2 linked regions of the Saccharophagus degradans 2-40 genome follow. The protein of the gene in region 1 interacts with the protein of each later gene in a pairwise test. Links are inferred from orthologs where the notes say so. Each region holds a gene or a part of one and is shown in the gene's direction. Other genes may lie near its edges. The genes, in order: SDE_RS03500 and secA.

Evidence for each region.
Region 2: the proteins of SDE_RS03500 (region 1) and secA interact in binary tests that used the Escherichia coli proteins (3 or more experiments, as listed by UniProt). The link is inferred for Saccharophagus degradans 2-40 from one-to-one orthologs.

Annotation. Positions count from the first base shown.
Region 1 is NC_007912.1:829,593-832,910, forward strand. What follows is about bases 119-3,112. They hold SDE_RS03500 (alkaline phosphatase), read left to right. Parts: upstream 119-763; coding sequence 764-2,461; downstream 2,462-3,112. Other genes in these bases: hemB (porphobilinogen synthase), read right to left, coding at 119-489; SDE_RS03505 (cellulase family glycosylhydrolase), read left to right, coding at 3,021-3,112. Also shown: more of hemB, read right to left, coding at 1-118; more of SDE_RS03505, read left to right, coding at 3,113-3,318.
Region 2 is NC_007912.1:1,110,625-1,114,269, forward strand. The notes cover bases 102-3,422. They hold secA (preprotein translocase subunit SecA), read left to right. Parts: upstream 102-468; coding sequence 469-3,222; downstream 3,223-3,422. Other genes in these bases: SDE_RS04510 (M23 family metallopeptidase), read left to right, coding at 102-356; argJ (bifunctional glutamate N-acetyltransferase/amino-acid acetyltransferase ArgJ), read left to right, coding at 3,250-3,422. Outside these bases: more of SDE_RS04510, read left to right, coding at 1-101; more of argJ, read left to right, coding at 3,423-3,645. UniProt on the Escherichia coli protein: Required for protein export, interacts with the SecYEG preprotein conducting channel.

The DNA of each region.
Region 1 (3,318 bases):
ACCGGCTTCGGCACAGGTTAAGGCTTGTTGGCTCAAGGCAGTTATGGTCTCGTCATTTAATACGTAACCATTTTCGTCTACTATCCCGTCCTGCCCGTGGCTTGTATAGGGGTCGAGCGCGCCGTCGCAAATTACGCCCATTTCGGGGAAGCGTTCTTTAAGCATACGTACTGCGCGTGGCACCAAGCCTTCTGGGTTAAACGCGGCATCGCCGTTTAAGGTTTTTAAAGCGGGATCGATATTGGGGAATAGGGCAATGGCGGGAATATCCAGCGCCAATAGCTCTTCCACTTCGCGCGCGAGCTCATCGAGGGTTAAGCGAAACTGACCGGGCATAGAATCGATAGCTTGGCGTTGATTCTTACCGTCGATAATAAACAGCGGGTAAATAAAATCGTGGCTGGTTAACGTCGTTTCACGCACTAAATTGCGAGAAAACTTAGCGAAGCGATTGCGGCGTAAACGGGTTTGCGGGTAGCTGCGGGACATAACGTATTAACCTTTCAATTAACCAGTAGTGAGTTACAGTGTTTCGCTATTGGTTTGGTGTGTTGCTAGTGCACTTACAGTGGCTGCGAGTAAATGCCTGCGAAGTAAGCGCAGGCCATACGCAGTTAAAAAGTGCACGGCAAAAATAAAAACGAAGCATAAGCAATGCCGTGGCTGCCAGCAAGTAAACCGCTGGCAAGGCGCAAAAATATCATGTGCTGCAGTACACGCGACCACAAATAAAGCACATTATGTGTACAACTGAGGATACAACATGGCAGAGCTTAACAGCTGGGTGGTAACGAAAGTGAAGAAACAGGTAGCGACTCAAATAATGAACAGAGCAAAATTAGGTTTTTGCGCAGTGGCGTTGGCATTAGCTGGCTGCGGGCAAGATAAACCCGTTGCGCCATCTAGTGAAGCGCTGGCAAAGCTAGTTCCGCCAACAGAAGCAAGTAAAGGTTGGTATTACGCTGGCCAAAATAAAATTGCCGAAAAGGCGCAAAGCGTTGGGCCGTTGGCGGGCAAAGGCAAAGCGCGAAATGTTATTTTATTTGTTGGTGATGGTATGGGGGTTTCAACTATCACAGCCGCACGTATTTACGCCGGTCAGCAGCTAGGTAAGTTAGGTGAAGAGCACGAGTTGAGCTTTGACACTATGCCTTTTGCGGGCTTGAGCCGCACTTACAATACCGATCAGCAAACCCCCGATTCCGCAGGCACCATGACGGCCATGATTACCGGCGTTAAAACCCGTGCCGGGGTGCTATCTATAAGTGAGGATGTGGTGCCTAACCACTGCGGCAGTGGCAAAGGGCATGAATTATTTACCGCATTAGAGTTAGCCGAATTGAGCGGCAAGGCCACCGGCATTGTAACTACGGCGCGTGTCACCCATGCAACCCCAGGGGCGACTTATGCCAAATCTGCACAGCGGGATTGGGAAGACGACAGTGAGCTAAGTGCCGAGGCAAAAGCAGCAGGTTGCGAAGATATTGCCAAACAGCTTATTACTTTCGAAACGCGCTTAAAAAGTGTGGCCAGCGAACAGTATGTTGATAATGTAAACGGTATTGAAGTTATTATGGGCGGTGGGCGCCGGCATTTTTTGCCGAGGGACGCTGCCTTTAATACCCCCGACGCGAGCAAAAAAATTGAGGGTAAACGCAACGACGATGCAAACCTTATTGCCGAATGGCAAGCGCAACACCCGCAGGGGCAAGTGGTATTTGGCAAAGCCGCGTTCGATAAATTAGCGCCCAATGCTCAGAGCCATGTACTGGCTTTATTTAGCGAATCCCATATGCGCTACGGGGCGGATAGAGGCGCAGATAAGCTTGGCGAACCCACATTAGCCGAGATGACAGACAAGGCGATTGACCTATTAAAACAAGATCAAGATGGTTTCTTTTTGATGGTCGAGGCCGGGCGTATCGATCATGCTCACCACGAGGGCAATGCCTACAATGCCCTCGCTGAAACGGTTGAGCTTTCGGATGCGGTCGCGGTGGCGTTAGAAAAGACTAGCGCGGAAGACACGCTTATTATTGTGACTGCTGACCACAGCCACGTGTTTACCATGGCGGGCTACCCCGCACGCGGCAACCCCATTTTAGGTAAGGTACGCACAGGTAGCGGCAAACTAATATTGGATGAAAATGGCCTACCGTTTACTACGCTTGGCTACCATAATGGTATGGGCTTCGCGAATATTGTCGATGGCGAAGGCGAGCGCGGTGCAATTAACGTCGGTCGCCACGATATTTCTGATATTGATACCGAGCATCGCGGTTACCATCAAGAGGCTTTGGTGCCGTTGGAATCGGAAACCCACGGTGGTGAAGATGTGGCTATTTACGCAAGGGGCCCAGGTGCGGTATTGGTTTCTGGTAGCCACGAACAAAATGTTATTTTCCATGTGATGGATTACGCAGCAGGGTTAACCCAAAGCGCGGCAAAAGCGGTGCGATAGGTATTCTGTAGTTGTGTTTTTGTGGCCCTGCTAATTCTGTGGGGCCTTTTAATTCTTCATATTCCTCTTTGTCTTTCCTGTCTTTTTTCGATTATTTAACGGGCTTTTACAAGGGCTCTTTAGTGCGCGCTTTGCAGTTATTGTGCTTATGTGGGATAACTTTGCCTTTTGCTTGGCAGACGAAAAAGGAATATAAAAGCTTTTCCTTCCTAACTAAAAAGCATTTGAGTGGCGATATACAAACGCTTAAATCGCCGTGAGAGCCATGTGGTTACTGGCGCCGACTTTATTTGGCTAAGTGGTTGCGTTTGTAACCGTATACATTCTTTGTGTATTCATTATTTTGATGCTATTGCTTACTATCAATTAGCCATGCTAGCTTAAATAAGGGCTCTAACGTGGTGCCATTGTGAAGGCTGTATAATTTGAGGCATTTTTTTACCCTAAAATGTAACCGGTTGCACTGGTTTTTTTGCCCTTGCTCTACACATGTAGAGAGGATACTGCGTCGCCAGACGCATATCCAAAACCAATAATAATGAATAACGAGGAAGTCAACATGAGAATATTTTCTATAGCGCTTGCGCTATGCGCCGTGCTTTGCGCGGGTCAATCTTTAGCTGGGTTATCTATTCAGGGTACGCGACTTGTGGATGGCAATGGCAGCACGGTTGTGCTGCGCGGCGTGAACCATCCCCATGCGTGGTATGCCGGTGAAACGGCGGCGGCTATCCCTAAAATTGCTGCAACAGGTGCTAACTCGGTACGGGTAGTGATGGCTATGGGCACTAAGTGGAGCCGCACCAGTGCCGCAGAGATTCAAACCATTATTGACCTGTGCAAACAAAACAACATGA
Region 2 (3,645 bases), 280 kb from region 1 along the record:
GTTTTGGCCGCCGCACAGACCCGTTTACAGGGCGTGTAGCATGGCATGAAGGTGTCGATTTTGCGGGTAAAGAAGGCAGCGATATTGTCGCGGTGGCTTCTGGGGTAGTTACTTGGTCTAGCGAGCGCAGCGGTTACGGTAACTTGGTAGAAATTAACCATGGTAACGGCTATAAAACCCGTTACGGCCACTGCAAAGAAAATCTTGTTAAAGTGGGCGATGTTGTTAAGAAAGGCCAAGTTATAGCTTTAATGGGTTCAAGTGGCCGTTCAACAGGCCCCCATGTACATTTCGAAGTCTACAAGCACGGTCGCGCAGTCGACCCATCTACTTATATTCATCGGGCAAGTCGTTAACTACGCCGCCATTTCACACCTTTTTCACACTTTCCTCATCAAATTGCTATAAAATCTCGCGTTTTTGGGAGTGCTTTCTGGCGCGGGGCCCTCATTTTGGATTGGTATAACTATGTTTGGCAAAATATTACGCAGCATCTTTGGCTCTAAAAACGATCGTGAATTAAAGCGAATGGGCAAGCAGGTAAAACTCATTAATGAGTTAGAGTCTACTTTCGTGAAGCTAACGGATGAAGAGCTAAAAGCTAAAACGGCTGAGTTTAAAAAACGACATCAAGATGGCGAAAGCTTAAATGCGCTGCTGCCCGAAGCTTTTGCCGCTGCTAGAGAAGCGAGTAAGCGCGTTATGGGTATGCGCCATTTTGATGTACAGCTTATTGGTGGTATGACGCTGCACGAGGGCTGCATAGCTGAGATGCGCACTGGTGAGGGTAAAACCCTTATGGCGACACTCGCAGCCTACTTAAACGCAATTTCGGGCAAGGGTGTGCATATTGTTACTGTGAACGACTACCTTGCTCGCCGCGACGCTAATTGGATGACACCACTATACGCCGCGCTAGGGCTGACTACTGGGTCTGTGTATTCAATGCAGCCACAGCAGGAGAAGCGTGAAGCATACGCAGCCGACATTACTTACGGCACTAACAACGAGTTCGGTTTTGATTATTTGCGCGACAATATGGCGTTGCGTAAAGAAGATCGCATGCAGCGCCCATTAAACTTTGCCATTGTGGATGAGGTGGATTCGATCCTTATCGATGAGGCTCGTACTCCATTGATTATTTCTGGGGCAGCAGAAGATAGCTCTGAGCTGTACCGCGCCATAAATAAGTTTATCCCTTCGCTGAAGCGCCAAGAAATTGTTGAAAAAGGCGAAGAGCCCAGTGAATTAGGCCATTACACCCTAGACGAGAAAACGCGTCAGGTAGAGCTTACCGAAATGGGCCATGAGGTTATCGAGGATACACTTACTAAAGCGGGCCTGCTGAAAGAAGATGATAGCTTGTACGCCGCTGGCAATTTAGGTTTATTGCATCACGTGTACGCCGCACTAAAAGCGCATGTGCTTTTCCATCGCAATGTTGAATATATTATTCAAAACGATCAGGTCGTGCTTATCGATGAGCATACGGGTCGTACTATGGCGGGGCGGAGGTTGTCTGAAGGTTTGCACCAAGCTTTGGAAGCCAAAGAAGGCCTGCAAATTCAGGCAGAGAGCCAAACGCTTGCTTCTACAACTTTCCAGAACTATTTTCGTATTTATCCCAAGCTCTCTGGTATGACCGGTACAGCGGATACTGAAGCGTTTGAGTTCCGTCATATTTACGGTTTAAATGTTGTGGTAATCCCAACCAATAAACCTATTCAGCGTACAGACTTGAACGACCTTGTATTCTTGTCGGTGGAAGAAAAGTACGAAGCGATTGTGCGCGATGTTAATGAGTACCGCGCTAAAGGTGTACCGGTATTGGTGGGTACGGCGTCGGTTGAAACATCCGAGGCGATGTCTGAGCGTTTAAAAAAGGCGGATATCCCCCACGAAGTACTTAACGCAAAACAGCATGAGCGCGAAGCTGAAATTATTGCCAATGCGGGCCGTCCAGGTAATGTGACCATCGCAACCAACATGGCTGGCCGTGGCACCGATATTGTATTGGGTGGTAACCTTGAGGCTGAACTGGCTAAATTGGAAAACCCAACAGAAGAGCAAATTGCCAAGGTGAAGAGCGAGTGGCAAACCCGTCACGACCAAGTCGTTGCCGCGGGTGGTTTGCATATTATTGGAACCGAACGCCACGAATCTCGCCGCATTGATAACCAGTTACGCGGTCGTGCAGGGCGTCAGGGCGACCCTGGTTTGTCTCGCTTCTACCTATCTTTAGAAGACAACTTGATGCGTATATTCGCGTCGGATCGCATGCGCAGCTTTATGCAATCTATCGGTATGGAGAAAGGCGAAGCGATTGAGCACCGCATGGTGACTAACGCCATCGAAAAAGCTCAGCGCAAAGTGGAAGGGCGGAACTTCGACTACCGTAAGCAAATATTGGAATACGATGATGTTGCTAACGATCAGCGCCGTGTAATTTACTCGCAGCGTAATGAATTGTTAGATGCCGACGAAATCCACGACGCTATTGATGGTATTCGTCAAGATGTTATAGCTGATGTGATTGCAGGCTTCATTCCACCACAAAGTGTAGAAGAGCAATGGGATGTGGCGGGGCTGGAGCAAAGCTTAGCCAACGAATACGGAGTGCAACTGCCTATTCAAAAATGGTTGGATGATGACGATAAGCTAAATGAAGAGAGCTTGCGCGATAAGATTACCCAAGCAATGGATGATGCTTACAATGTTAAGCGCGAGCAGTTGGGCAACTCCGTTGTCATGCTAGAAAAACAATTGATGCTGCATGTATTGGATCAGTTGTGGAAAGAGCACCTACAAAACATGGATCACTTGCGTCAAGGTATTGGGTTACGTGCGTACGCACAGAAAAACCCCAAGCAAGAATACAAGCGCGAATCGTTTGAAATGTTCCAGACCTTGCTAGAGAGCTTAAAGCACGACGTTATTCGCCTGTTGTTCCGCGTGCAGCCCATGACCGAAGAACAAATGAATGAAATGGAAAAGCGCAGGCAAGAAGAGGCCGAGCGTCAGCGTCAAAGAATGCAGCTTCGTCACGCAGAAGCGCCTTCGCAGTTAGCGGCGCCAGCCACCCCAGCCACACCAGAAGAGCTAAGCGAACTCAAGCCAGAGCGCCCCTATGTGCGCGGCGGCTCTAAAGTTGGCCGTAACGACCCGTGCCCATGTGGTTCGGGCCAAAAATATAAATCTTGCCACGGCAAGTTGACGGGCTAAGCGCCCACTTTGTAGCGGAGTAGTTAAATGGCTGTTGGTCCAGATATTTGGCCGGAAATGCACATTATTGATGGTGTGCGTATTGGCGTTGCCCAAGGCGGTATTAAGCGTGCTGGTCGCGATGATGTTACTTTGTTTGAAATTTGCGAAGGCGCGCGCGTAGCTGGGGTTTTTACGCAAAATGCGTTTTGTGCCGAGCCGGTAAAAATTGCCAAGCAGCATTTGGCAAAACAAAATGTACGCTACTTATTAATTAATTCCGGTAATGCCAATGCCTGTACGGGCAAACTAGGTAATGCTGCTGCAATGAAAACTTGCAACGCCCTAGCGGGGCTTACCCAGGTAGATGCCAGTTCTGTTATTCCTTTTTCTACAGGTGTAATTGGCGAGCTATTGCCAGCAGATAAAATTATTAACGTGTTG